4 regions of the Blastococcus sp. SYSU D00922 genome follow, and region 2 is predicted to be linked to each of the others. Evidence: predicted binding sites of a transcription regulator. Region 2 holds the regulator's gene; each other region holds the start of a gene.
What was found. The regulator LexA, encoded in region 2, represses DNA repair genes until DNA is damaged. The targets are predictions, from matches to a motif close to TCGAACANNTGTTCGA.

Region 1: the regulator LexA is predicted to act here: its motif matches at 5,241-5,256, upstream of dinB (DNA polymerase IV).
Region 3: the regulator LexA is predicted to act here: its motif matches at 5,491-5,506, upstream of ACI78T_RS03955 (DUF222 domain-containing protein).
Region 4: the regulator LexA is predicted to act here: its motif matches at 4,387-4,402, upstream of ACI78T_RS15330 (DUF6504 family protein).

Annotation. Positions count from the first base shown of each region.
Region 1 is NZ_JBJGZL010000010.1:136,458-143,496, forward strand. Features, by position in the region: gene ACI78T_RS15350 (LCP family protein) at 1-581, shown strand, start outside; gene ACI78T_RS15355 (methyltransferase domain-containing protein) at 617-1,369, shown strand; gene ACI78T_RS15360 (alkaline phosphatase family protein) at 1,366-2,538, shown strand; gene ACI78T_RS15365 (sucrase ferredoxin) at 2,539-3,495, opposite strand; gene ACI78T_RS15370 (cupin domain-containing protein) at 3,492-4,457, opposite strand; gene ACI78T_RS15375 (BatC protein) at 4,772-5,047, opposite strand; gene dinB (DNA polymerase IV) at 5,275-6,555, shown strand; gene ACI78T_RS15385 (DUF3040 domain-containing protein) at 6,681-7,039, shown strand, end outside.
Region 2 is NZ_JBJGZL010000015.1:41,780-48,818, reverse strand. Features, by position in the region: gene ACI78T_RS18065 (hypothetical protein) at 1-715, opposite strand, end outside; gene ACI78T_RS18060 (LysM peptidoglycan-binding domain-containing protein) at 922-1,506, opposite strand; gene lexA (transcriptional repressor LexA) at 1,714-2,466, shown strand; gene ACI78T_RS18050 (hypothetical protein) at 2,546-3,562, opposite strand; gene ACI78T_RS18045 (phosphatase PAP2 family protein) at 3,567-4,286, opposite strand; gene hflX (GTPase HflX) at 4,348-5,814, opposite strand; gene ACI78T_RS18035 (hypothetical protein) at 5,968-6,177, shown strand; gene dapF (diaminopimelate epimerase) at 6,182-7,039, opposite strand, start outside.
Region 3 is NZ_JBJGZL010000002.1:262,343-269,381, forward strand. Features, by position in the region: gene ACI78T_RS03920 (MMPL family transporter) at 1-306, shown strand, start outside; gene ACI78T_RS03925 (protein adenylyltransferase SelO) at 375-1,838, shown strand; gene ACI78T_RS03930 (hypothetical protein) at 1,843-2,070, opposite strand; gene ACI78T_RS03935 (bifunctional 3'-5' exonuclease/DNA polymerase) at 2,173-3,831, opposite strand; gene ACI78T_RS03940 (hypothetical protein) at 3,900-4,241, shown strand; gene ACI78T_RS03945 (DUF6221 family protein) at 4,199-4,576, opposite strand; gene ACI78T_RS03950 (dienelactone hydrolase family protein) at 4,609-5,331, opposite strand; gene ACI78T_RS03955 (DUF222 domain-containing protein) at 5,523-6,728, shown strand; gene ACI78T_RS03960 (hypothetical protein) at 6,739-7,039, opposite strand, start outside.
Region 4 is NZ_JBJGZL010000010.1:127,514-134,552, reverse strand. Features, by position in the region: gene ACI78T_RS15340 (DNA polymerase III subunit alpha) at 1-3,467, opposite strand, end outside; gene ACI78T_RS15335 (SAV_6107 family HEPN domain-containing protein) at 3,464-3,970, opposite strand; gene ACI78T_RS15330 (DUF6504 family protein) at 3,970-4,293, opposite strand; gene ACI78T_RS15325 (YbaK/EbsC family protein) at 4,521-5,060, shown strand; gene ACI78T_RS15320 (GNAT family N-acetyltransferase) at 5,057-5,644, shown strand; gene ACI78T_RS15315 (phytoene desaturase family protein) at 5,647-7,039, shown strand, end outside.

The DNA of each region.
Region 1 (7,039 bases), on a different contig from region 2:
ACCGGGGGCTGGACATCTTCGACCTGGCCGCGCAGATGCAGAACGTGCAGCCGGGCAACATCACCTTCCAGACGGTCCCCGGCCTGACGCCGGTCCGGATCGACGGCGCCGACGTGCTGGAGCCGTCGAGCGAGGCGGACGTGCACGCGTTCTTCGCCGCCCTCGCCGCCGAGCCGGCGCCCGAGCAGGAAGCACCCGCGGAGGACGTCCCGGAGGTGCAGCCGGCCGACGTCACGGTCAGCGTCCTCAACGGCTCGGGCATCTCCGGTGCGGCGGCCACCGCCGCCACCGCGCTCGCGGATGCCGGCTTCGACGCCAGCAGCGGCGGGAACGCCGACTCCACGGAGAGGACGACGGTCCTGCACGCCCCCGGCGACGAGTCCGCGGCGGCGCTCGTCGCGGCGCAGGTCCCGGGCGCGGCCGTGGCAGTCGACGACAGCCTCGCCGCCGGCACCGTGCAGCTGGTCATCGGCGGCGACTGGAACGGCGTCGGCCAGGGCGTGACCCCGCCGGAGGAGACATCCGGCGGCGAGCCCGAGACCAACGAGCGGACGGCGACCGACACCGCCTGCATCAACTAGGCGTCCCTCCGCGGCCCGCCACTAGGCTCCCTGGGGTGCCGACCGCCCCCGCTTCGCCCGCCTCGGAGCAGCTGCCCGCCCGGACCGCTGCCGTGTGGGCCGCGCTCGACCCGCTGGTCGGTGCCGGCACCCCGCTGCGGGTCCTCGACGTGGGGGGCGGCAGCGGCATGTTCGCCGTCCCGCTGGCCCGGCTCGGCCACGACGTCACCGTCGTCGACCCCAGCGCCGACGCCCTCGCCACCCTCGGCCGCCGTGCCGAGAACGACGGCGTCGGTGCCCGGGTGCGCGGGGTCCAGGGCGACGGCGACCTCCTGCACGAGGTCCTGCCCGCCGCCGACGACGCCGCGGCCGGCTACGACCTGGCGCTGTGCCACTACGTGCTCGAGGTGGTGGACGACCCGGCCGTCACGCTGCGCGAGATCGCCCGCGTGCTGCGGCCGGGCGGCCAGGTGAGCGTGGCGACGGCCAACCGCGCCGGCGCCGTCCTCGCCCGCGCCGTCGCCGGCCACCCCGTCGAGGCCCTCGCGCTGGTCGAGGACCGGGACCCCGAGCCCGGCCGCGCCAAGCCCGCCCGGCGCCGCTTCGCCCCCGGGGACCTGCTGGCGCTCGCCGAGGGCGCCGGTCTCCGTCCCGGCCCCTGGCGCGGGGTGTCCGTCGTCGCCGACCTGCTCGACGCCACGTCGGGGGCCGACCCGCAGGCGGTCCGCGCGCTCGAGGTCGCCCTCGCCGAGACCTCGCCCTACCGCGACATCGCCACCGCGCTGCACGTCCTGGCCGCGCGCGCGTGAAGCCGCTGCCACCGGACCTCGCGGCCCCCCGGTACGGCACCGCCACCCTCGCCGACGTCCTCCCCGGTGCGGCCAGCGCCGTCGGGGTGCCCGTCGAGCGCGGCGGCCTCCCCGCCGACCCGCTGGACCTCACGGTCGCCCTGGGGGGTGCCCGCCGGGTCGCGGTCCTCCTCGTCGACGGTCTCGGCGCCGACCTCGTCCGCGCCCACGCCGATCTCGCGCCGACCCTGGCCGCGCTGAGCAGTCCGGCCGGTGACCTGTCCGCCCCGTGCCCGAGCACGACCCCGGTCAGCCTGGCCACCCTCGGGACGGGCCTCCCACCCGGCGCCCACGGCATCCTCGGCTTCGTCACCGCCGTGCCGGGGGAGGAGCGGGCCCTCAACCACGTCCAGTGGGCCGACGACCCCGACCCCGACGTCTGGCAGGCCCGCCGCACCGTCTTCGAGCAGGCCGAGGCGGCGGGTGTCCCGGCCACGGCGGTCGGCCCCTACGCGTACGCCGGCTCCGGCCTCACCCGCGCGGTGTACCGCGGCGCGACCTACGCCGGCGCGGTGAGCCACGGCGACCTCTGCGCCCTCGTGCTCCGCTCCCTCGCCGCGACCCCGCGCGCGCTGGTCTACGGCTACATCCCCGAGCTCGACCTGACCGGGCACGTGCGCGGGATCGGCTCGGCCGCCTGGCGCGCGCAGCTGGCGTTCGTCGACCGCGTCGTCGAGGAGCTGGTAGGGGGCCTGCCCGACGACGCGGCCCTCGTGGTCACCGCCGACCACGGCATGCTCGACGTCCCCGACGACACCCGGTTCGACCTCGACGAGGAGCCCGCGCTCGCCGACGGCGTCCGGCTCCTGGCCGGGGAGCCGCGGGCCCGCTACGTCCACGCCGAGCCGGGCGCGGCCGACGACGTCCTGCACCGGTGGCGCGAGGTGCTGGGGCACCGGGCCTGGGTCGCCAGCCGGGAGGAGGCCGTCGCCAGCGGGGTCTTCGGTCCGGTCGGCGACGACGTGGCGGGCCGGATCGGTGACGTCGTCGCGCTCGCGCGGGGCACGTGGGCCCTCACGACCCCGCGGTTGGAGCCCGGCCCCAGCAGCCTCGTCGGCTACCACGGCTCGCTCACCGCCACCGAGCTCGCCATCCCGCTGCTCACCGCCCGGGGCCGCGCCCTCGGGTGATCAGGCCGCGAAGGTCACGTGCCAGGTGCGCGAGTGCGCCGGGTGCGTCGCCCGGCAGGTGAGGCGCGCCGCGACGGCGGACGGCCGGCTCTCGACCCGCGTCACGACCTCGCCGTCCGGCCCCGCGAGGGTCACCGTCCACCGCTCGACCTCGGCACCCGGCGGTGTCTCCTGGGCCACCGCGAGCACGGGCAGGGCGTCGACCTCGAGCAGCCCCAGCTCACCGCGGGCGAAGTGCTGGGCCGCCTGGCCCGGGATGGGGACGCCCGCCCTGCCCCGCAGCCACGGCAGCGCCACCCGTCCGCCCGCGTGCGCGGCGACGATCTCGGCGCCGTCGCCGGGCACCTGGCCGTAGTAGAAGCCGTGCGGCAGCACCAGGACGTTCGCGGCGAACCTGTCGCCGCCCAGGTGGCTGCACTCCCACACGTCGGCCGGCCCCGGAGCAGGCAGCGCGCGCGCCAGCGGCCGGCCGCGCAGGGCGCAGCAGGCGTCGTGCCCGCCGTGCGTGCAGACCAGGTAGGTGGGGCCGACGGCCGGCTCGCCGACGGAGCCGTCCCACGGCGCGGTGAGCAGGTCCGCGTCGGTGGACCGGACCGACCACCACAGGCCCTCGTGACCCGGCCGCCCGTCGACGTAGGCCCATCGGCGGCCGGAGTCGGCCAGCCGGTCGCCGGGACGGCGGACCAGCAGCAGCCGGACGCCCTCGGCGCGGGAACGCCGCGCGAGCGACGGGGCGACGGCGGCGTCGAACCGGGACTCGGTCAGCGCGTCCCGGCCCCACGGCCCCGGTTGCTCGATGAGCAGCCACCGCTGCGCCGGTGAGGCGGTCGCGACGGGGGAGTCCCCCCGGGCCAGGGCCTGCACCGAGCAGCGGGTCTCGTCGAGCCGCCCCACGGGGCGGGCGGGGGCCTCCGTCCGGCAGAAGTCGTCGGAGGCGGTCGGAGGGCTGTCGCTCACGGGGCGGGGACGGTCGCGATCGCCTCGGTGACCAGTCGCCGCGCCAGGGTGATCCGGTCGGCCGGCTCCAGGCCGGGCAGGTCGCCGACCTTGAGCTCCCCGACGTCGAGGAGCGCCTCGAGCGCCGGCCGCACGTCGCCCGGGAAGGAGTGCGACCGACGGCCGGCGACCAGCGTGATCCGGCCCTCGGCGCCGTCGCGGAGCGTGCACCGCAGCCGCCGGCGCAGCCGGAGGACGGAGTCCGGACCCAGCGCGGCGGCCGCGGCCGACTGCGCCAGGGGTGCCACGGGCTCGGGGCGCACCTGGGCCCAGGTGGAGGCCCGCAGCCGGTCGGCCACGTCGGCGGGGTCGACGCGCCCCAGCCAGTCCCGCAGCCCCGCGACGACGGCGGCGACGTCGTCCCGCACCGACTCCGGGTCGCCCAGGTCGAGCCCCAGGGGCAGCGAACCGCGCAGCTCGGGGTCCTCGGCGGCGAGGGCCCGGACCAGGTCGAGAGCCGACTCGGCGGCCGCCCAGCGGGTCACCGGGTGGACGCCGATCGTCAGGTGCGCGCTGATCTCGCCCAGCGCCACGGCCGAGTGCAGGAAGCCGCGCGGCAGGTAGAGCGCGTCCCCGGGGCGCAGCACCGCGTCGATGACCGGCTCGCGCTCGGCCGCGGCGGCCACCTCGGCGGCGCGGTCGTTCCACGGCTGGGTGCGCAGGGGGTCGCGCAGCACCGGCTCGTGGATCGTCCAGTGCTTCTCGCCGGCCACCTGGAGCACGAAGACGTCGTGCACGTCGTAGTGCGGGCTGAACCCGCGGGAGGACGGCGGCGTGATGTACGCGTTGACCTGCGTGGGGTGCCCGAGGTCGGCGGCCAGCTGGTCGGCGAACTCGATCAGCGGCGGCCAGAGCCGGTGCAGACCCTGGAGCACGACGGTGCTGCCGTCGGCGAACAGGCGCAGCACGGCGTCCGAGGACACCTGGTCACCGATCTCGGCGCCGGCGCCTCCCGACGTGGTGAAGCGCTTCGGGTCGACGACGGCGCCGTCCTTGGCGATGCGCAGGAAGGGCGTGCGCAGGCCACGGGTGGAGAGCAGCTCGTCGACGGCCGCGAGGTCGAGCAGGTCGGCGAAGGAGCGGCCGGGGGCCCCGCTCCCGAGTTGCTCGGCGCGGGTGAGCAGGGGGCGCCGGGCCCAGTACTCCTCGGCGAAGACCTGCGGGTCGATGTCCGTGCACCGCCGCAGGGCCGGGCGGAGCTCCTGCTCCGCCCGGCCCTGCGTGGTCGGGCTCTCGCTCAGGCCGAACCGTCCGCGCCGCCGTCGGCACCGCCGTCCGCACCACCATCGGCACCACCATCGGCGCCGCCGTCCGCGCCGCCGTCCGCGCCGCCGTCGGCCCCGCCGTCCGCGCCACCATCGGCACCGCCGTCGGCGCCACCGTCGGCCGGGCCGTGGGAGGCGCCGCCGTCGGCCCCGCCGTCAGCACCGCCGTCGTGCGTGCCCGGGGTGCCGGACGCGCCGCCGTCCGCGGGACCCTCCGTGCTGGTCATGTCGTCGTCGTCGAGAGCCATGCCGTCTCCGTCCAGGTCGATCCGGGGCTGCCGGACGGCAGCCCCCCGTCGCTGCTTACCTCGCTCATCCTCGTCCGACACCTGCCTGCCCACCAGCCCCGACCTGCGGCGACGTCGACCGGTCACGGGAGGACACGACACGGCGGAGGGGTGCGCGCCCGGTGGGCCGCGCCGGTAGTGTCCGGCAGGGGGATCGAACACGTGTTCGACACCGGAGGGAGGACGAGGTGGGCTCGGGCCGGGCGGAGGGCTGCGGCGTCCTGCACGTGGACATGGACGCGTTCTTCGCCAGCGTCGAGGTGCGCAAGCACCCCGAGCTGGCGGGCACCCCCGTGATCGTGGGTGGGTCGGGGAACCGGGGCGTGGTCACCTCGGCGACCTACGAGGCGCGCCGCTACGGGGTGCACGCGGCGATGCCGACAGCCCGGGCGCTGCGGCTGTGCCCGACGGCGACGGTGCTGCCGGGGGACATGGCGCTCTACAGCGAGGTCTCCCGGTCGGTGATGGCGCTGTTCCGCTCGATCACCCCGGTGGTCGAGCCGCTCTCGCTCGACGAGGCCTTCCTCGACGTGTCCGGCGCCGGGCGCCGGCTGGGGGACGCGGCCGAGATCGGCGAGTACATCCGCGCCCGGGTGTTCGACGAGCAGGGGATCACCTGCTCGGTCGGGGTGGCCGGCACCAAGTTCGTGGCCAAGCTCGCCTCCACCCGGGCCAAGCCCGACGGGATGCTCGTCGTCCGCCCGGCCGAGGTGATGGACTTCCTGCACCCGCTCCCGGTCGGCGCCCTCTGGGGCGTGGGCCCCAAGACCGAGGAGCAGCTGCTCCGCCTCGGCCTGCGCACCGTCGGCGACCTGGCGCACGTCCCGGCCAAGACCCTGCAGCGGGCCGTGGGCGCGGCCGCCGGCAGCCACCTGCACGAGCTGGCCTGGGGCCGCGACCCGCGCCGGGTCGTGCCGGACGAGCCCGAGAAGTCCACCGGCCACGAGGAGACCTTCGGCACCGACGTCGACGACCCGGCGGTGATCCACCGGGAGCTCCTCCTGCTCGCCGAGCGGACGGCGGGGCGGCTGCGCGCCGGGGGCTGGCTGGCCCGCACGGTGACCATCAAGGTCCGCTTCGCCGACTTCGCCACGATCACCCGGAGCCGCACCCTCGACGTCCCCACCGACGTCGGGCAGGAGCTCTACGAGACCGCCCGCGCCCTCTTCGACGCGCTCGGGCTGGAGCGGGCGCGCATCCGGCTGGTCGGGGTCCGGGCCGAGCGCCTGGTCGAGGCCGGCAACGCACCGCAGCAGCTCGAGCTCGGCGCCCGGGAGCACGGCCGGCGCGAGGCCGAGCTGGCCGCCGACCGCGCCGCCCGCCGCTTCGGGGCCGGCGCGGTCCGCCCCGCGACGCTGCTGCACCGGGTGGGGCGGCCGGGCAGCAGCCGCCCCACCAGCGCGGATGCGGCGTCGCGGGCGGCGCGGAACCCCGGCGCGGGCCCGGCCGTTGGCTACCCGAAGGAGTGATCGGACGACGATCCCGACAGGTCGCCGCGCGGTCGCCTTTCGCACCCTGCGAAGGGCTCGTATCCTCGATGCCACCGTCGGCGGATGCCTCCGACGGCAATGGCTAGGCCCTACTGGAGGTCGACGTGCCGCTCTCCGAGCACGAGCAGCGTCTGCTGGAGCAGATCGAGCGCGCCCTCGTCGATGACGATCCCAAGTTCGCGTCGTCCGTCCGCACCGGCGATCGCCGGCTGAAGGCCCGGCGCAAGCTGCAGCTGGGCGCCGTCCTCGTCGTGGTCGGCCTCGCCGTCCTCGTCGGCGGAGCCGTCGCCCAGTCGGTGCTGATCGGCGTGCTGGGCTCGCTCATCGCCTTCGGCGGGCTCGCGCTCGGCGTCCTGAACTACAAGACCGCCACCGGCGCGGTCGAGGCCGGGAGCGCGCCCTCCGGGACCCGCGGCCCGGCCGGGCCCGGCCGCCCCGGGCGGAGCGGCCGCGCTGGTCGCCA
Region 2 (7,039 bases):
GCGGAACCGCCGGCGCACCGGCGACGGGGCCGTTGGACACCCGTGCCGTGGAGGGGCCGGGCTCCGACACGGCGGGGAGCAGGCCGGTGTCCGCAGTCCGGTGCCGGCCGAGCTCCCCGGGCGCGCGGTGACGTCCGGGCGATGCGGGCGGAACGGGTCGGGCCGGAGCGTCCTCGGGCGCACGGCGGCGGCCGACCGAGGCGAACTGCGCGGTCTCCGCCGCGGTCCGCCGGCCCCCCACCACGGGGGTCTCGGCGGTCTCGGGAGCGCGACGGCGCCCCACCGAGGCGAACTGCGCCGTCTCGTCGGCGGTCCGGCGGCCGCCGGACGCCGGCGGGTCCGGCACCACGGAGAGGTCGCGGACCGTGGGAAGCCCGGTGGTGGCCGGACCGTCGGCGTCGCCCGACCGCGCGCGACGCCCCGAGGGGTGGCGGGCGACGGACATCTCCTGCGTGCCGGGTCCGTACGCGCTGCGACCGGCCGGCTCGGCGGCCACCGACAGGTGGCGCTCCGGGAGGCGGAGGGAGGCCAGGTCCGTCCACGCCGTCTCCTCGACACCGCCGAGGACGACCCGGACCCACACCTGGCACGAACCGTTGGCGTCGTGCCGCCAGCCGAGCAGCTCGCCGGCCCACCAGGTCCCTGCCTGGTAGACCTCGACGGCCTGCGGTTGACTGGTGAACACAGCTGCTCGGTTCTCCATGGCGCCTGACACGCGACGACCGTAAGCGGTGGAACGACCACAGAGTGTGAAGACGCCCGCACTGAGGGTTGACGAAGTCGCGCTCCGACGTTGTGGACCTATTGCCGTGGCGAGCGCGCCCTCAGCCGCTACGGGCACGCTCGCCGCCTCGTGGCCGTCCGGGCGCAGATCAGAGCCCCGGGCGGGCCCGACGCGCCGAGGACCCGCCGCGCCGGTGGTCACGGCAGGACCAGCGTCTGCCCCGGCACGAGCTCCGAGCCCTGCAGCCGGTTGAGCACCTGGATCTCGTCGACCAGCGCACGGACGTCACCACCGCCCTCCACCGCCGAGGCGATGGACCACAGCGTGTCGCCGGGCCGCACGACGACGCTGCTCTCCCCTGCCAGCCGCAGACCGCCGTCGTTCCCCGCGACGAGCGGATCGAGCCACGACCCCAGGGCGACACCGCACGCCAGCGCCATGACCACGGCCAGGCGTCGGGCCCGACGGGTCAGGCGGAGCCGGGGGCGCTGCACCCTCGCGAGATCGGCACGAGGGCCGGCCACCCGCCGGGGAGCAGCGCCGGCGGGCACGGCCCGGTCGGCAGGACGCGGCGTGGCCGGACGGCGCGAGGGAACCGCCGGAGTGGCGGCGGGCTGGACGGGCGGACGGCAGACACCGACCCGCGAGGGGCTGCGGCGCGACGGGTGAGCCAGCGGCGGCCGCGCCGTCGCCCCGTCGGCACCCACGACGACGAGCCTCGGGCGCCACGGCGCCTGGACCTCCTCGTCGAACTCCAGCACGGCCTGCTGAACGCTCCCCATGACCCGTCCTCCTTCGCTGCGTGACCGGCACCTGCTCGTCGAACGCCTGTTCGATTCGAACGACTGTTCGATGTCTACCGGACGGGTCCGACGAAAGCCACACGACGCGGCATCTGCTTCGAACATGTGTTTGATCCAGGACGTCCGACGCGCTACCGTCCGTGCCACGGACACAGGCGCTGCGCGAGCGGCGGACGAGGAGGCGACGTGGCGGAGAAGAGCGGGAGCTCAGGCGGCCGCAAGGCGTCCGGGGATGCGGGCGCGCAGACGGCCGCGGTCCGGTCGTTCCCCGACCGGGGTGCCGACGGGGACGGGCTGACGCAGCGCCAGCGCCGGGTCCTCGAGGTCATCCGCGACTCGATCGAGCGCCGCGGCTACCCCCCGTCGGTCCGGGAGATCGGGGAGGCCGTGGGCCTCTCGTCCGCCTCGTCGGTCGCGCACCAGCTGTCGGTGCTGCAGAAGAAGGGCTGGCTGCGGCGCGACCCGAACCGTCCCCGGGCGCTCGACGTGCGCCTGCCCGGCGACTCGCCGCACACGGTCCCCGCGCCCGCCGAGGTCGGGCTGGGCGAGGACACGCAGGTGCCGGCGCCCATGTACGTGCCACTGGTCGGCCGCATCGCGGCCGGTGGTCCGGTGCTCGCCGAGCAGGCCGTCGAGGACGTCTTCCCGCTCCCCCGCGAGCTGGTCGGCGAGGGCACCCTGTTCATGCTCAAGGTGGTCGGTGACTCGATGGTCGAGGCAGCGATCTGCGACGGCGACTGGGTCGTCGTCCGGCAGCAGCCCACCGCCGAGAACGGCGAGATCGTCGCGGCGATGATCGACGGCGAGGCCACCGTCAAGACCTACAAGCGGCGCGACGGGCACGTCTGGCTGCTCCCCCACAACCCGGCCTACGAGCCGATCCCGGGTGACGACGCGACCGTGCTCGGCCGAGTGGTCAGCGTGCTGCGCCGGGTCTGAGGCAGGCGGCACGAACGGCGGGTCCCACCGAGTCCGGGTGGGGCCCGCCGTTCGCCTTCGTCGGGGCCTCGCGACGGCGTCAGGGCCGGCGGCGCAGCTTTCCGCCGATCCAGACGACCATGGTCGCGACGCCGGCTGCGAGCAGCGCCGACGTCCACGGCGACAGGCCTGAGCTGGTCAGGTCGGTGAAGCTCGGGACGGGACCTTCGGGAGCCGGCGGCGCCGCGGCAGGCAGGTTCGCCGCCGGCAGCGGGACCTGCGTGAGGTCGCTCGGCGAGCCCTCGCTGGCGACCAGCAGGCTCGTGCCGTCCAACGAGAAGCTGATCGCCTCACCCTGCGGCGAGTCCGGCAGCGGCACGGTCACCGGGGCCGCGGCGAGCGCGCCCACGACGTCGCTGCCGGTCAGGGCCCAGACGTACGCGTCGGTGTACGTGCGCAGCGCGAGGTAGCGCCCGTCGGCGGAGACCGCCCCGCCCGTGACGAGCAGCTGTCCCGCACGCCCCACCGGACCACCGGGAGTCCCGGTCAGCGTCATGTTGACGCCCGCCACCTTCGCCAGCGCCACCGTCCCGCCGTCCACCAGCGGGGACGCCGGGCTGTAGACGCCGCTGGCGCCCAGCACCTCCTTGGTCACCACGTACGGCGTGCCGTCCGGGGCGAGCAGGAGCGCCTCGGCGTCGTGCGGCCCGTCGGGATAGGTGAGCCGGAAGACGCCGGTCGTGCCGTCGGGCCGGAGGGCGAGCAGCGCCACCGTCGAGCGGGTGGCGTTGTTGTCCCCCGTGTCGGCCAGCCAGACGGTCCCGTCCGCGCCGACCGCCATGTCCTCGGGGTCGTAGGGGTCCACCGGCGCCGAGTGGGAGTCGACCACCTGGCAGCCGGCGTCGAGGAGGTGGACCGCCAGCTCCTCGCCGCCGTCGTTCATCGCGAGGACGCCGTCGGTGACGGCCACCACCCCTGACAGCTCGGCCAGCCGCGGGTCGGTGATCTGGCAGAGGGCGGCGGGCGCGACGGCGTCCTCGCCGTGAGCGGGCAGGGCGGAGCCGAGGACGAGGCCGGCGCCGAGGAGGCCCCCGGCGGCCAGCAGCCGTCCCCGCACGCCGCTACGCGGTCTGCCGGCCTCGGGCACGTACCCAGCGTGACAGAACGATTGCATCCAGTCGGTGAACCACGCCCAACAGCACGATCCCCACGGCTCCGCCGACGACGGCGTCGGTGATCCAGTGGAAGTCCAGCGACACCATCGCCAGGCCGGTCGCCACGGGCCCGGCGATGCTCAGCCACCAGAAGGCCCGCTGCACGCGCGCGGGCAGGTCGTACTCCACCGCCAGCCAGCGCGCGACGCCCCACATGATGACCGCGTTGGCCACGTGCCCGGACGGGAACGAGGCGCCGTCGAGGTGGAAGAAGACCTCGTCCGGGTGCCCGGGAGCGGTGCGCCCGGTGCCGTGCTTGACCGCGTAGACGCCGAGGGTCAGCGTCCCGAGGGCCAGCAGCACCCGGAGCAGCGGCAGCCACGTGCGGTACCGCCAGCCGAGGTAGCCGACGAGGACCGCCAGCACCCCGAGGATGGTGGCCCGCCCGCCGAGCTGCGTCACCGCCCAGACGAAGGGGTAGCCGGCCGAGTCGCGCAGCCCCCACCCGCGGACCACGTGGGAGACGCGCAGGTCTGCCCGCTCGAGCGCGCCGCCGGTGAGCAGGTCCGCCGTGATCAGCGCGCCCACCAGGAGCGCGCCGATCATCAGCCACCACGGCGGCCGCCCGATCGAGACGGCGCGGGTGCGCTCGGGCGCGCCGGCGTCCCGCACCGCGCCGCTGGTCACCCCGTCACCGTACCGGCCCGTGACCGGACCGTGATCCAACCGAGGTGGACGCCCCGGGAAGTCAGGCGACGGGGGCGGCGAACTGCTCGAGCAGGGCGGCCAGGCCACCGTCAACCCGTGCGGTCAGCCGGGTGCCGCCGTCCTCGTGCCGCTCGGTGAGCACCTCGCCGTCGCGGTGCACCCGCGCGACCAGGTCACCCCGGTCGTAGGGCACCAGCACCTCGACGTCGATGTCGGGATGCGGCAGCCGGGCGGCGACGAGCTCCCGGAGCTGCTCGATCCCGGTGCCCGTGCGGGCCGAGACCCACACCGCACCCGGCAGGGCACGACGCAGCGTCAGGATGGCTTCCTCGTCCATCGCGTCGACCTTGTTCACGACGATCACCTCGGGCACCGACGAGGCGTCGATGTCCTGGAGCACGACGTGCACCGCGTTGATCTGGCCGAGCGGGTCCGGGTCGGAGCCGTCGACGACGTGCAGCAGCAGATCGGCGGCGGCGACCTCCTCCAGCGTCGACCGGAAGGCGTCGACGAGCTGGTGCGGCAGGTGCCGCACGAAACCGACGGTGTCGGTCAGCGTGTACTCGCGTCCCTCGGGCGTCTCGGCGCGCCGGACGGTCGGGTCGAGGGTGGCGAACAGGGCGTTCTCCACCAGCACACCCGCGCCGGTGAGGGCGTTGAGCAGGCTGGACTTGCCGGCGTTGGTGTACCCGGCGATGGCGACGCTGGGTGTGGCGTTCCGGTCGCGGTTGGAGCGCTGGGTCGCGCGCGCCGTCGCCATCCCGGCGATCTCGCGACGCAGCTTGCTCACCCGGGAACGGATGCGCCGCCGGTCGGTCTCGATCTTGGTCTCACCGGGACCACGGGTACCGATGCCGCCACCACCGGCGACGCGGCCACCCGCCTGCCGGGACAGCGACTCACCCCAGCCACGCAGCCGCGGCAGCATGTACTGCATCTGGGCGAGCTCGACCTGGGCCTTGCCCTCCCGGCTGCTCGCGTGCTGGGCGAAGATGTCGAGGATCAGCGCCGTCCGGTCGACGACCTTGACCTTGAGGATCTTCTCCAGCTGGTTGAGCTGGCCCGGGGTGAGCTCACCGTCGCAGATGACGGTGTCGGCGCCGGTGGCGGCGACGATGTCGCGGATCTCGCCAGCCTTGCCCGACCCCACGTAGGTGGCTGCATCGGGCTTGTCGCGCCGCTGGCTCACTGCCTCCAGGACCTGCGACCCGGCGGTCTCGGCCAGGGCGGCGAGCTCGGCCAGCGACCGGTCGGCGTCGGCCTGGGTGCCTTCGGTCCACACCCCGACCAGCACGACCCGCTCGAGGCGCAGCCGGCGGTACTCGACCTCGGTGACGTCGGCGAGCTCGGTGGACAGCCCGGCCACCCGGCGCAGCGCGCCGCGGGCCTCGAGGGCGTAGGAGCCGGTGGTGTCGTCGGGCTCGTCCCACTGCTCCGCGGCGGCTGCGACAGGGCGCGGCTCGGGGCGGGTCTGGTCGTCGAAGGGGACGTCGGGAGCGGTCGTCATCGTCTCCAGCGTGGCATGCCCCGTCGTCCGGAGCACCTGAGTTGTCTGCATCTCTGTTCGCATCGCCTCGTACAACACCGCGGAGCGCCGACTACATCCCACGTCGCCAGGGGTAGGAGCCCTCCCGAGACGACACCGACGAGGAGGTCTGCGATGAGCGAGTCCGGATCCAGCAGCCTGGGCGCGAACAGCGAGCTCGACGACCCGGGCCGCGACCCGAAGGGCCTCGGCGGCCCGCCCCGCAACCCGCTCGGGAGCGGGCCGGACCAGGACAGCGGTCGCGGCGAGCCGACAGGCAGCCCCGGTACCGAGGGTGAGTCGATGATGCCGGAGTCGCCCGACGGCGACGACGACCGCGCCTGAGCGCTCAGGCGCCGAGCCACTCCGGGCAGAGCTCGCCGGCAGCCACCAGCACCGCGGGCCCGGTGAGCACCGTCGTCCCGGGGGTCACCTGCACCGACAGGCGGCCCCCGGGGACGTCGACGAGCACCGTCCCCTCCGTCCGCCCCTCGGCCACGAGCGCCGCGTAGCCCGCCGCGCAGGCACCGGTTCCGCACGAGCGGGTCTCCCCCACGCCGCGCTCCACGACGCGCAGCCGCACGTGGGCGGCCGGCTCGAGGACGTTCACCAGCTCGACGTTGACGCCTTCCGGGAAGAGCTCCGCGTCGAAGCGGGGCGTCCCGGTCAGGTCGAGCGCGTCGATGTCGGCGTCCGTGAGGCAGGCCAGGTGCGGGTTGCCCATCGACACGGCGAGCCCGGGGAACGTCCGCCCCGACACCTCGGCCTCCCCCGCGCCGAACTCGCGGGCCGGGCCCATGTCGACCCAGTAGCCGCCGTCCGGCGTCGCGCCGACCCGCCGCGGGCCCCCGCGCGTGCCCACCAGGACGCCGGCCTCGCACGTCGCCCGGTCGAGCAGCCCCTCGCTCACCAGGACGTGCAGGAACAGCCGGATGCCGTTGCCGCACATCTCGGCGGTCGACCCGTCGGCGTTGCGGTGGTCCATGAACCACTCGCAGGCAGCCAGCTGGTCACCCAGCACCTCGGGGGCGTCGGGCACGTGGACGCTTCGGACGACGCGCAGCACGCCGTCACCACCGAGCCCGGCCCGCCGGTCGCAGAGCCGGCGGACCAGCGCGCCGTCCAGCCGGTCCTCGGGCCAGACGCTGCCGTCGGGGTCGGGCAGGACGACGAAGTCGTTCTCCGTCCCGTGGCCGACGAGCACCCG
Region 3 (7,039 bases), on a different contig from region 2:
GCGGCCCCGGTCGTCGTCGCGGCCGCGCTGATCATGTTCTCCGTGTTCGCCGGCTTCGTGCCGGCCGGTGAGGCGACGATCAAGTCGATCGCGTTCGCCCTCGCGGCGGGCATCCTGTTCGACGCCTTCGTCGTCCGGATGGTGCTCGTGCCGGCGGCGCTCGCCCTGCTGGGCGAGCGGGCCTGGTGGCTGCCGCGCTGGCTGCGGTGGCTGCCGGTCCTCGACGTGGAGGGGGCCGCCCTCGAGAAGGCGGCGCCCGCCGCCGCGGCTCGCCACCGGGAGCCGGTCGGCGCCGGCGAGCACTGACCTCGACCGCACGGCCCGTCTCCGCCGGGGACGGGCCGTGCGCGCCCGCCGCTCGTACCCTGGACGGGGTGAGCATCGCGCCGGCGCCCAGCGTCACCCTCGACGACAGCTTCGCCCGCGAGCTCCCGGAGCTCGCCCTCGACTGGCAGGCCGAGGCCGCGCCCGATCCCCGGCTGCTGGCGCTCAACGAGCCGCTGGCGGCCGAGCTCGGGTTGGACCCCGAGGAGCTGCGGACCCCTGAGGGCCTCCGCTTCCTGGTCGGCGAGGCCGTCCCGCCCGGTGCGCACCCGGTCGCCCAGGCGTACGCCGGCCACCAGTTCGGCGGCTACACCCCGCGACTCGGGGACGGGCGGGCGCTGCTGCTCGGGGAGTTCGTGGCTCCCGACGGCAGCCGTCGCGACCTGCACCTCAAGGGCTCGGGCCGCACCCCCTTCGCGCGCGGCGGCGACGGCCTGGCCGCCGTCGGGCCGATGCTGCGCGAGTACGTCGTCAGCGAGGCGATGCACGCCCTCGGCATCCCCACCACGCGCTCGCTGGCCGTCGTCGGGACCGGGCGGCACGTGCACCGGGAGACGCTGCTCCCCGGCGCGGTGCTGGCCCGCGTGGCCGCCAGCCACCTGCGGGTCGGCAGCTTCCAGTACGCCCGGGCCACCGGCGACGTCGACCTGCTGCGCCGGCTCGCCGATCACGCGATCGCCCGGCACCACCCGACGGCCGCCGACGCCGAGCAGCCCTACCTGGCGTTCTTCGAGGCGGTCGTCGCCGCGCAGGCGGACCTGGTGGCGCACTGGATGCTCGTCGGCTTCGTGCACGGGGTCATGAACACCGACAACATGACGATCTCGGGCGAGACCATCGACTACGGCCCGTGCGCGTTCATGGACGCCTTCGACCCGGCCACGGTCTACAGCTCCATCGACCACGGCGGCCGCTACGCCTACGGCAACCAGCCGGTGGTCGCCGAGTGGAACCTGGCCCGGCTCGCCGAGGCGCTGCTGCCGCTGCTCGACGAGGACCAGGAGAAGGCGATCCCGATCGCCGTGGAGGCGCTGGGCGGGTTCCGGCCGCGCTACAACGCCACCTGGTCGGCCGGGATGCGCGCCAAGCTCGGCCTGCCGGAGGACGTCGACCCGGCGGTCGCCGGTCCGCTCGTCGACGACCTGCTGTCGCTGCTGGCCCGCGACCACGTCGACGCCACGTCGTTCTACCGGGCGCTCGCCTCGGCCGCCCGGGGCGACGCCGAGCCCGCCCGGCTGCTGTTCCTCGACCTCGCCGGCTTCGACGCGTGGACGGCGCGCTGGCGGGAGCTGGGCCCCGACGCCGACGCGATGGACCGGGTGAACCCGGTCTACATCCCGCGCAACCACCTCGTCGAGGAGGCGCTCGAGGCGGCCACCGCCGGCGACCTGGACCCGCTCGGCCGGCTGCTCGACGCGGTGACCGAGCCGTACGCCGAGCGCCCCGGCCTCGAGCGCTACGCCGCCCCGGCGCCCCAGGACTTCGGCGCGTACCGGACCTTCTGCGGGACCTGACGCGTCAGCCGGCCGGCACCGGCCCGGCGACGTCCGCGGACGTGCCGACGGGGGCCTGGCTCACGTCGTCCGCGCTGCTGCCGCACTGGGTGACCAGGAGCAGGACGGCGAAGATCGCCACGATGACGCCCACGATGGTGCCGATGACCACCGCCCGGCCCCGTCGTGGGTTCGCGCCCACGCGCGGCCGTTGGGTGTCGTCGCCGTCGGGGGGCGGTGCGGCCTGGGACATCGGTGGTCCTCCCTCGGGTACGGGGGCCTCTCCCGTACGGGGTGCTCTCGGGCAGGTGGTGCCCAGCACGTACGGGACGACACCCCGAGTTTCCGCCGGCCGCTAGCCGGCGTCCGCCCAGGAGCGCACGACGGCCACGTCGAGCGGGAAGTCGACCGGGAAGTCGCCGAACAGGAGCCGGCCGGCCTCGGCGGCGCCGGCCCGGACCTCGTCGGCGACCGCGCCGGCCAGGTGCTCGGGCGCGTGGACGACGACCTCGTCGTGGAGGAAGAAGACGAGGTGCGGCCGCTGCTCGATCGGGCCCTCCCCGCCCAGCCGCCACAACCGGTTGCGCAGGTCGGCCAGCCAGCACAGCGCCCACTCCGCGCCGGTGCCCTGGACGACGAAGTTCCGGGTGAAGCGGCCCCAGGCGCGGCGGCGCCGGTCCCGGTCGGCGGCGGGTTCGGCGGCCCCGGGCGGCTCGCCGGGCTCGTCGGGGTTGCCGGCCGAGGCACCCGGCCGGGGCGACCCCCGCCCCAGCAGCGTGTGCACGACCTCGCCGCGCTCGCCCGCCCGCGCCGCCTCCTCGACGAGGCCGATCGCGCGGGGGTACCGGCGGGTCAGCCGCGGCATCATGCGGCCGCTCTCCCCGCGGGTGCCGCCGTACATCGCGCCGAGCATGCCCACCTTCGCGTCGGCCCGGCTGGCCACCGCCCCGCTCGCGACCATCCCCTCGTACAGGTCCCTGGCCCGGGCCGCCTCGGCCATCGCGGTGTCCCCGCTCATCGCGGCGAGGACCCGCGGCTCCAGCTGGGCGACGTCGGCGACGACGAACCGCCACCCGTCGTCGGCGATCGCGGCCGGGCGCACCTGGAGCGGGACCGACAGCGCTCCCCCGCCGGTGGCGGCCCACCGGCCGGTGACCACGCCGCCCGGCAGGAACCGGGACCGGAAGCGGCCGTCGCGCACCCAGGTGTCCAGCCAGTTCCACCCGTTGGCCTGCAGCAGCCGGGAGAGCTTCTTGTACTCCAGCAGCGGCGGGACGACGGGGTGGTCGACCTGCTCCAGCGTCCAGGAACGGGTGTCGACCACCGGGAGCCCGGCGCGCTGGAGGGAGCGGACGAGTTCGACCGGCGAGTCCGGGTTCAGGGCGGGGTCGCCCAGCGCCGCGCGGACGTCCGCGGCCAGTCGTTCGAGGACGGCGGGGCGGCTCCCGCCGACGGGTCGCGGGCCGAGCAGGTCGGTGAGCAGCCGGTCGTGCACGTCGGCCCGCCACGGAAGGCCTGCGTGGGTCATCTCGGCGGCCACCAGGGCGCCCGAGGACTCGGCGGCCACCAGGAGGGCGAGGCGGCCGCGCTCGGGCGAGGCCGCGAGGGCGGCCAGCTGGCGCTCGAGCTCGAGGAACGGGTCCAGCCGGTCGGCCGGGTCCGCGAGCGGGAAGAGCGCCGCCTCGGTGGCCGTGACCGGGGCGAGCGCGTCCCAGCCCGCGGTGTCCCCGGTGACGAGCAGGTCCTGGTCCACGAAGGGCGACCGCCGCAGGACGGCGTGTGTGAGCCGCAGGTCGGTGCACCGCTCGACGCGGACGCCGGCCTCCAGCAGCGCCGGGTACCAGCGGGTCGTGTCGTCCCAGACCCAGCGCACCGGTTCGCGCTCCCGGTCCCGGACGAAGCCCGCGAGGTCGGCGGCCGGCAGCCGGGTGGTGGCCACGGGAGCGCCGTCGTCGGCGCACTCCCGCGCCTCGATGCCGCCCTCGCCGCGACGCGCGAGGACCACCCGGTTCACCGCTGCAGTCTCGCGCACGGGTCCGACACCGGGCGGCGGGCCGGCGGGGACGGCGACACACTGTCGGGGTGACCTCGCCGACGTCCGCCCGCGGCCTCGTCCGCCTGCTCAACACCGCGGGCGGCCGGATGCTCGTCCTGGCCGGTGAGGTCGACGCGGCCGCGGTGGACTCCTTCCAGCGGCGCTACGGCCTGGAGCCGGCGCGGGTCGACGGGATCGACGCCGGCTCGGTCACGTCGCTGTCACCGCGGGCCGTGGAGCTGTTGCAGGACCACCTCGAGGCGGCCGGGCGGGCCGGCCGGGCGGTCAACCTGCGCCGGGCCGCCGAGGTGGAGCGGCTGTTCGGGGGGCAGGCGGCCGACCCGGCTCAGGGCCGCCACTCCTGGCGGTACTCCGGGTGGTCGGCGTAGGGCAGCGCCAGCAGCGCGAGGGTGAGCGCGGCCAGCTGGTGCTGGTCGGCGGGCGCGAGCGGGAAGTCGGCCAGCCCTTCCGGCCGGGCGCCGAGGAACGCCCGGTCCGGCCGCACGTCCCGGCAGGCGAGCACCAGCCGACGCTTGGCGTTGCACTCGGCGAGCACGCGCGCGGGGTCGTGCCGGCTGACGTGCTCGCCGCCCTCGGTCCACCGCTCCTGCCCGGTCGCCTGCGCGGCGTCGGTGGCGACGCGCTTGTCCTCGGCGATGCGGGCCAGGAGGAACTGGTCGAGGTCCGGCTGCAGGTCCGGTTCCAGTCCCGACTCGAAGTCCATGCGGGCATCCTGCCGCCGGGAGGCGCCCGTGTTCAGGTGGTCGGCGCCGGCTGCAGGTGCTCGCCGAAGAACCGGAGGATGCGCGCCCAGGCGTCCTGGGCGGACGGCTCGTGGTAGCTGAAGCCGGCGATCCGCTCCAGCACCCCGAACGGGCCGCTGTTGTGCCGGTTCATGAACGAGTGCCCGGCGCCGGGGTACTCCTTGACGTCGTTCGGGACGTCGAGGGCGTCCAGGGCGCCGGAGAGCCGGCCGGCCGCTCCCCGGAGCGCGAGGTCCTTGCGGCCGTAGCTGGCCACCACCGGGCAGGAACCCTCGAGGACGTCCTGGGCCTTGGGCGGCACGAACCCGTAGTTGGGCGCGGCCGCGTCGAATCCGCGCGTCGCGGCGAGCAGGGCGAAGCCGCCGCCCATGCAGAAGCCCACGACGCCGATGCGCCCGGTGCAGTCGGCGCGGTCCGACAGCCACGATCGCGTGGCCTCGAGGTCACCGAAGGCAGGCCCGCTCCCGCGCAGCATCGTGGCGAACGTCGACCGCAGGCAGCGGACCGCACCACCGCCGGTGAACAGGTCCGGAGCCACCGCGAGGTAGCCGGCGGCTGCGAGACGGTCGGCCTGGTCCCGGGTGTCGTCGTTCAGCCCGAACGCCTCGTGGACGACGACCACGCCCGGCCATGGCCCCTCCCCCACCGGCGGGACGGCCAGGTGGGCGCGCAGCTCGGGCGCGCTGGCGCCGCCGGGGATCCGGACCTCGGGCATGGGTCTCCTCGAACGTCGGGACGGGACTGGCGGTCAGCCTGGCGGACGGTCTCCGGCGCGGCACCTCGAACGTCCTGGGTCAACGCGACCACGACATCTGTGCACAGGCGGCTCGCCTGGGGATTCGCTCCGCGGCGCCGGCTGGTCGCCGAGTAGCTTTCGTACACGTGTTCGAGCACTGGAGGTGAGGGATGGGCGAGCTGCAGTCGGCGCTCGACGGCCTGGCCGCCGCGAACCTCCACGGCATGACGCCGCGGCAGAAGCTCGACGACATCCGCGCACTGCTGGAGGCGAGGAACCGGCTCGACGCGCAGGTGGCCCGCTGGGTGCGGTCGGCCGAGCACGACCGGGCAGCGGAGGAGGACGGCTCCGCGTCCATGCAGTCGTGGCTGCGCGGGCACGGGCGGCTCAGCCGCTCGGCCGCCGGCCAGGTCGTCCGCAACGGTCGCGCGCTCGACCACCTGCCGGCGGTGGAGGCCGCCTTCGCCCAGGGTGCCGTCACGGCGGAGCAGGTCGCCGTCATCGCGCCTGTGGCGAAGGTGGACCGGCTTGCGGCAGCGCTCGGGCAGGGCATCGACGTCACGGAGGTCGACCGGACCCTCGCCGCCGTCGCCGCGGAGGGGTCCGTCGAGGGTCTGGCCCGGGTCGTCCACCACTACCTGGCGCGGTTGGACCCGGACGGCGCTGAACCCGACCCCACCGACGAGCGGTCCCTCACCCTGTCGACGTTCGCCGACGGGACCGTCGTCCTCCGCGGCCAGTTCGACGCGGTCGGCGGGGAGAAGCTGAGGACGGCGCTGGAGTCGGTCGTGCAGGCCGACCGCCCCAAGGGCGACCTGCGGACACGGTCGCAGCAGAACGCCGACGCGCTGGTGCAGCTGGCCGACAACCAGCTCGCCGCCGGGAAGCTGCCGCTCCTGCGCACCGTCAGGCCGAACGTCGTCGTCACCGTCCCGGCCGCGGACCTCCTCGACCCGGCCACCGGGCCGGCGGCTGCCACCCTCGGCTTCGCCGACCTCGTGTCGGCGGCCACGGCACGCATGCTCGCCTGCGACGGGACGACCACGCCGGTCGTGACCGACGAGCACGGGATGCCGCTGAACGTGGGCCGCACCAGACGGGTCGTCCCGCCACACCTGCGCAAGGCGGTCGAGCTGCGCGACGAGGCCTGCGTCTTCGCCGGCTGCGGCGCCCCGAAGTACTGGTGCGACGTCCACCACCTGGTCCACTGGATCGCCGGCGGCGAGACGTCCCTGGAGAACTCAGCCCTCCTGTGCGAACGGCACCACACGAAGGTCCACCACGGCTTCCGCGTCGAGCGACGACCCGACGGGCGATGGCGGACGTTCCGCCCCGACGACAGCGAGATCGTCATCGGGACACCGCTGCTCATCTGAGGACGGCGGTTCAGTCCTCCGCGTCGCGGTCGCCCCGGCCGTCGGGCCCGCCCGGGCCGAACGGTCCGCCCGGGCCGCGAGGGCCCGGGTCGTCGCTGTTCACGCGCTCGGTGATGCGCTCCTCCAGATCGGCGAGGCGCTCGTCGGCCTCCTCCTGCGTGAGGTGGCCGTCCTCGACCGCCTGGGCGATCCGCTGCTGCGCCTCGGCGACCAGGGCGTCCACCAGCACGTCCACCTCGACCCCCTGCGCCTCGGCGACGTCGGCCAGCGAGGTGTCGTCGGCCCGCAGCGCCTCCCGCAGCTCGTCCTCG
Region 4 (7,039 bases), on a different contig from region 2:
GTCGCCCGCAGCGAGACCCCCCGCGGGCCGGTGCGGCGCAGCACCCCGCGGATGACCAGCAGCCACGAGTGGAAGACGGTGGCGGCGTAGGGCCCCTGCGCGTCCTCGAAGAAGGTCGAGTCGGTGCAGCCGGTGCCGTCGTCCAGGGTCACGAAGACCACCCGCCGGCCCGAGCGGATCGGCGGGGTCTGGGTCGCCACCTTCACCCCGGCGACCAGCACCTCCGCACCGCTGCGGCAGCCGAGCAGCTCGCCGGCCGGCACCGCGCCCAGGGCGGACAGGAACGGCCGGTAGAAGTCGACGACGTGCCGGCTGGCGTCCAGGCCCAGCACCTCCAGCTCGGCGCGGACCAGCTCGGCGTCGGTGAACTCCGGCAGCCCGCTCCCCTCCGCCCAGGTCAGGGTGGTCTCCTCCGGTCCTTCCTCCTCCTCCTCCGCCAGCTCCAGCCCCATCAGGTCGAGGCTCAGCTGCCCGTTCGAGCTCGCCCGGGCGCCGCTGCGGCTCCACCGGTCGAGCTCGCCGATCTGCAGCAGCAGGTCCCGCCGGGTCACCTGCTTGCGGCGGTGGGTCGGCCGGCCGGCCTCGCGGTCGCGCACCCCGAAGCCGTAGAGGGAGTCGAAGCCGCCGGCGAGCACCAGCCGCTCCACCACCGGCCGCGAGACCGACGCGCGGTGCCAGAAGTCGGTCAGCGACCGGTAGGGCTGCCCGGTGACGATCCGGGCCACCTCGTCCTCGGAGATGCCCTTCACGTCGGCCAGGGCCAGCCGGATCCCGTAGCGGGACGGGTCGCGCATGTCCGCCGGCATCCACTCCGGGCGCGGCCAACCCTCCACCTCGACCTCAGCCTCAGGGTCGGGTTCCAGCCGCTCCACGCGGTAGGTGCCGGCCGAGGCGTTGACGTCGAGGCCGAGCACCCGGATCCCGAAGTTGCGGGCGTCGTCGAGGATCAGCCGCTTCGGGTACATGCCGGGGTCGTGGGTGAGCACGCCGGCGAGGAAGGCCGCCGGGTGGTGGGTCTTCAGCCACGCCGACTGGTACGTGGGCAGCGCGAACGCCGCCGCGTGGGCCTTGCAGAAGCCGAAGGACCCGAAGGCGGCCAGCACCTCCCACACCCGCTCGGCCACCTCGACCGGGTAGCCGTTGTCGAGCAGCCGGGGCACGAACCAGGCCCGCACCTCGGGGTGGGCGTCCTTCTCCCCCAGCGCGCGGCGCACCTCGTCGGCCTCGGCCAGCGACACCCCGGCCATCCGCGCCACGATCTGCAGCACCTGCTCGTGGAAGACCACCACCCCGGCGGTCTCCGCGAGGCAGAACTCGAGGTCGGGGTGCGGGTACTCCGCCTCCCGCCAGCCGTTCCGGGCCATGAGGAACGGGGTGACCATGTCGCTCTTCACCGGCCCCGGCCGGAACAGCGAGATGTCGATGACGATGTCCTCGAACGTCTGCGGGCCGAACTTGCCGACCAGCTCCCGCTGCCCGGGTGACTCGATCTGGAACATGCCGAGGGTCCGGGTGCTGCGGATCAGCTCGAACGTCGTCGGGTCGTCCCGCGGGATCGCGTCGATGTCGACGGTCTCGCCGTCCACCCGGGCCACCTCGTCGAGGGCGTGCGCGATCGCGGACTGCATCCGGATACCCAGCAGGTCCAGCTTGAGCAGCCCCAGCTCCTCGACGTCGTCCTTGTCGAACTGGCTCATCGGGTAGCCGAGGTAGCTGTTCTCGACGGGCGTGCGGTCCAGCAGCGTGGCGTCGGACAGCAGCACCCCGCACGGGTGCAGCGCGATGTGCCGGGGCAGCCCGTCCAGCCGGGCCACGAGGTCGAACACCAGGTCGAGATCGCCGCTGCCGCCGGAGCGCCTGGACCCCAGCCGGCTGGCGCGCAGCTCCGGCAGGTCCTTGAGCGCGGCGTGCACCTGGTTGGCCCGGATGTGCGGGAACGCCTTGGCGACCGCGTCGATCTCCGCCGGCGGTAGCCCGAGCGCGGCCCCGACGTCGCGGATGGCGTGCCGCACCCGGTAGGTGTCCATCATCGAGATGCAGCTGACCCGGTCGGCGCCGAAGCGGTCGATGACCGCGTCGTAGACCTCCATGCGCCGCGCGGACTCCACGTCGATGTCGATGTCGGGCAGCTGGTGGCGCAGCGGGGAGAGGAAGCGCTCCATCAGCAGCCCGTACCGCAACGGGTCGACGTCGGAGATGCCGAGCAGGTAGGTGACCAGGCTGCCGGCGCCCGACCCCCGCGCGGCCGCCCGGACCCTCAAGCTCTTGATGAGGTCGACGACGTCGGCGACGGTGAGGAAGTAGGACGGGTAGCCCAGCTGGTCGATGACCGCGAGCTCCTCGTCCAGCCGCTGCCGCACCCGCTCCGACGGCGCCATCCCGCGCCGGCCCATGCCCGCCTCGCACCGGGCCCGCAGCACCTGCGAGGGACCCATCCCCCGCTCGGCCGGCGTGGTGACGACGTCGAGCTCGGGGTAGCGGACGCTGCCGATGCCGAGGTCCTCGCGGATGTCGACGACGCACTGCTCGGCCAGCCGGGCGGTGCCCTCGAGCAGGCGCAGGGCGGCGTCCCGGTCGGGACCGGCGACGTCCTCGGCCACCGCGGCCATCTCCTTGCCCGACTTCAGGTAGCCCTCGGCGGTCCGCCGGTCGACGTGGCGCTCGTCGAGCGCGACCAGGCGGCGGGAGGCGTCCAGGACGTCGGCGGTCGGTGCGTCCAGCGCGTCGACGTAGCGGACGGCGTTGCTGAGCACCACCGGCACGCCCTGCTCGGCGGCGAACCGCAGCATCGCCTGCGCCCGCGCACGGTCACCGCGGCCGCGGTGGTGGACCAGCTCGAGCACCAGCTGGCCGGGGCCGAAGGCGGCCCGCCAGGCGTCCAGGTGCGCGGCGGCGTGGTCGGTCCGGCCGGTGAGCAGCGCCCGCCCGACCGGTGAGTCGGGGCCGAGCAGCGCCACCAGCCCGCCGGCGTGCTCGGCGGCGGTCGCCAGCGAGCTCACCGGCTCCCCGCGGGTGCCCCGCAGGTGGGTGGCGCTGGTCAGCCGGCACAGCGAACGCCAGCCGGCACCGTCCCGGGCGAGGAAGGTGACCCGCGGCAGCCGCGGGTCGACGCTCGCCCCGCCCCGGGCCGGGACCTTGCGGGAGGGCACCGTGCGGGACGACACCGTGCGCAGCCGCGGCGGGCGCGCGCCGGACTCCTCCCCGCCCAGTGCGTGCGCGAGCGCCGGCGGGACGGTGGCGTCGAGCGCGGGCGCGACGGCGAGGTCCACCCCGAAGATCGGCCGCACCCCGGCCGACCGGCAGGCCAGCGCGAACTTCACCGCGCCGTAGAGCCCGTCGCGGTCGGTGAGCGCCAGTGCCGACATGCCGTGCTCGGCGGCGCGGGCCACCAGGTCGGCGGGGTGGTTGGCCCCGTACCGCATCGAGTAGCCGGAGGCGACGTGCAGGTGGACGAAGGGGTCGTTCACCGCCGGGAACGCGAGCCGGGACCGCCGGCCCCGCGCGGACGGGTGAACGGCGAGCGGGTGGGCTCGGGCGGGGGCGGGGTGGCGAGGAAGTTCTCCACCACGACGAGGAAGGCCCCGACGTCGCGGACCAGGTCGTCGGCCTCCCGCTCGGTCACCGCGTGGGACAGCCCCGCCTCGGCCGCGGCGCGCTTCGAGGCACCCGCGGCGAAGAAGGTGGCCCACTCCCCCAGCTCGGGAGCGACCTGGCCGAGCAGCACCCAGGCGCTGCGCGGCCGGCGCCGGGCGGGCTCGGGCCGGGTGCGCGCGGCCAGCACACCCGCGGCCGCGCGCAGCGCACCCAGGTGTGCGGTGGCGTACCGCTGCCGCGGATCGGTGTGCCCGGTCGCCTCGCGGAGCGCGCGGTGCGCCTGGTCGAGGAGCTGGGTGGCCGCGGGCGGCAGCGCCGGAGGGAGGGGCAGCTGGGTGGCCGGCACCTGGTCGGGCATGGCTCGGAGGGCGCCCATCAGTCGTGCACCCGGACCAGCCACCAGCGGTTGCCCGCGGCGTCCCAGGTCAGGTCGTAGACGCCGGCGAAGCTGGTGCGCGACCGCCCGGCCCGCACCGCCTCGACCCGCCACACCTCCTGGGTGGAGACCAGCTCCGCGGAGGCCCCACCGGGACCGGCGTCCTGCCGCCACCAGGGCGCGGTCTCGACCCACGAGTCGAGCAGCTCGCCCACGAGGTACCGGGACTGCCCGCGCCAGAACTGCACCGGGCCCAGCGGACCCCGCTCGACCTGGACCTCCTCGCCGACCCGTCCCGCGAGCTCACCGAGCACCCGGCTCATGACACCCTCCCCACCTCTGGCCACACCACGCGCCGCTCCCGGCCACCGCTCCGGACGGGGAAGGGCCGGGGAACGGTGGAGGAGCGACGCTGTTCGAACGTCTGTTCGAACACGGACCAGTAGACCGGAGCCGCTCGCGGTCGTCAAGACGGGAGCCGTCGTGTCGCCGGGCCTCCGGAACCGGAACCGCGGCGGCACCGGTCCCGGCCCGGTGGCAGGATCGGCGCATGCCTCCGCCGACCCCCGCGACCGAGCCGGAGCACCCCCGGGTCGCCGAGGTCGCACGCCTGCTGCGTGCGGCGGGAGCCGCCGGGACCGTGCGCCACCTCCCCGACAGCGCGCGGACAGCCGCCGCGGCCGCCGCCCAGCTCGGCGTGCCGGTGGGTGCGATCGCCAACAGCCTGGTGTTCGACGTCGGCGGCAACCCGCTGCTGGTGATGACCAGCGGCGCCCACCGCGTGGACCAGGAGCTGGTCGCCGGCCTTCTGGGCGTCCCCCGGGTCGACCGCGCGGACGCGGACTTCGTCCGCCGGCACACCGGTCAGGCGATCGGCGGCGTGGCCCCGATCGGCCACCCGGAGCCGATCGGCACCCTCGTCGACGTCGAGCTGGCCCGCTACGACCAGGTCTGGGCCGCCGCCGGGCACCCGCACACCGTCTTCCCGACCACCTACGACGAGCTGCTCCGGCTCACCGGCGGGACGGCGGCCGAGGTCGGTCCCGGGCCGTCCGAGGTCCCGACGACGACCGAGGCGGCCGTGCGATGACCGACACCCGGCCCACCACCCGCGTGATCGAGCTGCCCACGGAGTGGCTGCGCGAGCACATGCACGAGGCGCTGATCATCTACGGCCTCGCCATGGGCTACGACTCCGCCGTCGTCGCCGGCCGGTACGGCTACGCCATCCAGCACACCGAGCGGCCCGGCTTCAAGGCCGTCGGCGCCTTCGCCGAGACGCCGGACGGTGAGCAGCTGGTCGGCTTCGGCTACGGCTACGTCGTCGCCCCCGGCCAGTGGTGGCACGACCAGGTGCGCGCCGCCCTCGACCGGCGGACGGCGAAGAAGTGGCTGCCCGACGCCTTCGAGGTGTGCGAGCTGCACGTGCACCCCGACCACCAGAGCCGCGGCCTGGGCCGGCGGCTGCTGCACGCCCTCGTCGCCGGCATCCCGCAGCCGACCGCGCTGCTCTCCACGCCCGACGCCGACACGAAGGCCTTCCGGCTCTACCACGCCGACGGCTTCGTCGACCTGGCGCGCGGCTACCACTTCCCCGGCGACTCGCGGCCGTTCGCCATCCTCGGCGCGCGCCTCCCGCTGCATCCGCAGGACCGCGCGCCGGCGAACAGCTGAGCGTGAGCACACCTCCCCCGGCCGACGCCGACGTCCGTGTCGACGTGGCCGTCGTCGGCTCGGGCCACAACGGCCTGGTCGCCGCCTGCTACCTGGCCCGCGCGGGCCTCTCGGTCGAGGTCGTCGAGTCCGACACCGTGCTCGGCGGGGCGGTGTCGACGGTCGAGCGCTGGCCGGGCGTCCGGGTCGACCGCGGCTCGAGCGCGCACGTGATCATCCGGCAGAGCGGCATCGTCGAGGAGCTGGACCTGGCCGCCCACGGCCTGCGCTACCTCGACTGCGACCCGTGGGGGTTCGCGCCGGCCCCCTCCCCCGGCGATCCCGGCCCCGACGGCCGCCCGCTGGTCTTCTCCGTCGACCTCGACGCGACGTGCGCCTCGATCGCCGAGGCGTGCGGTCCGGGCGACGCCGCGGCCTACCGGCGGTTCGTCGAGGTGTGGGGGCCGCGCAGCCGCGCCGTCGTCGCGTCCTTCGGCCGGCGGCCGAACCCGGCCGGCCTGATCCGCTCGTTCTGGCCGCTGGGGGCGCCCGCCGGCGGGCGGCCGCGGACGCCGGGCGGCGAGCTGGCGGTCGACTTCCTCGGGTCGGGGGACGCGCTGCTCGACCGCTGGTTCGCCAGCGAGCGGCTCAAGGCGGCGCTGGCGTGGTTCGGCGCCCAGTCCGGGCCGCCCATGTCCGAGCCCGGCACCGCCGCGATGGTCGCCTGGGTCGCGCTGCTGCACGACATCCCGCCGGGGCACCCGGTGGGCGGCTCCGGCGGGCTCACCACGGCGCTGCGCCGGCGGCTGGAGTCCGACGGCGGGCGGGTGGTGCTCGGCGACGGAGCTGCCCGGCTGCTGACCCGCGACGGCCGGGTCACCGGGGTGGAGACGGTCTCGGGACGCCGGATCGCGGCCGACGCCGTCGTCGCCGCCTGCCACGTCGACGTGACCCGGCGCCTGGCCGGGGACGCCGCCCCGCCGGCCCTGGCCGACGCCGCCCCGCCGCTGGGCAACGGCTTCGGGCTGGTGGTGCGGGCACTGACCGACGCACCGCCGATCTACCCCGGGGTCGGCGCCGACGAGGCGCTGTCCGGCCTCCAGCTGCTCTGCACCGACCGCGCCGACCTCGCGGCGGCCCACGGCGACTTCTCCGCCGGCCGGCTCCCGCGGGTCCCCGTCCCCCTCGGGATGTGCTTCTCCGCGAGCGACGACACCCTCGCGCCGGCGGGCCGGCACGTCGTCACGATCTGGGGGCAGTGGTACCCCTACGAGCTCGCCGACGGCGCCGACTGGGACGAGCTCGCCGAGGCCGAGGCGCGGCGCCTGATCGCCGAGGTCGACCGCTTCGCGCCCGGCTTCGCCGCCTCGGTGCGGGAGACCTACGTCCAGACGCCGCTGGCCCTCGAGCGGGAAC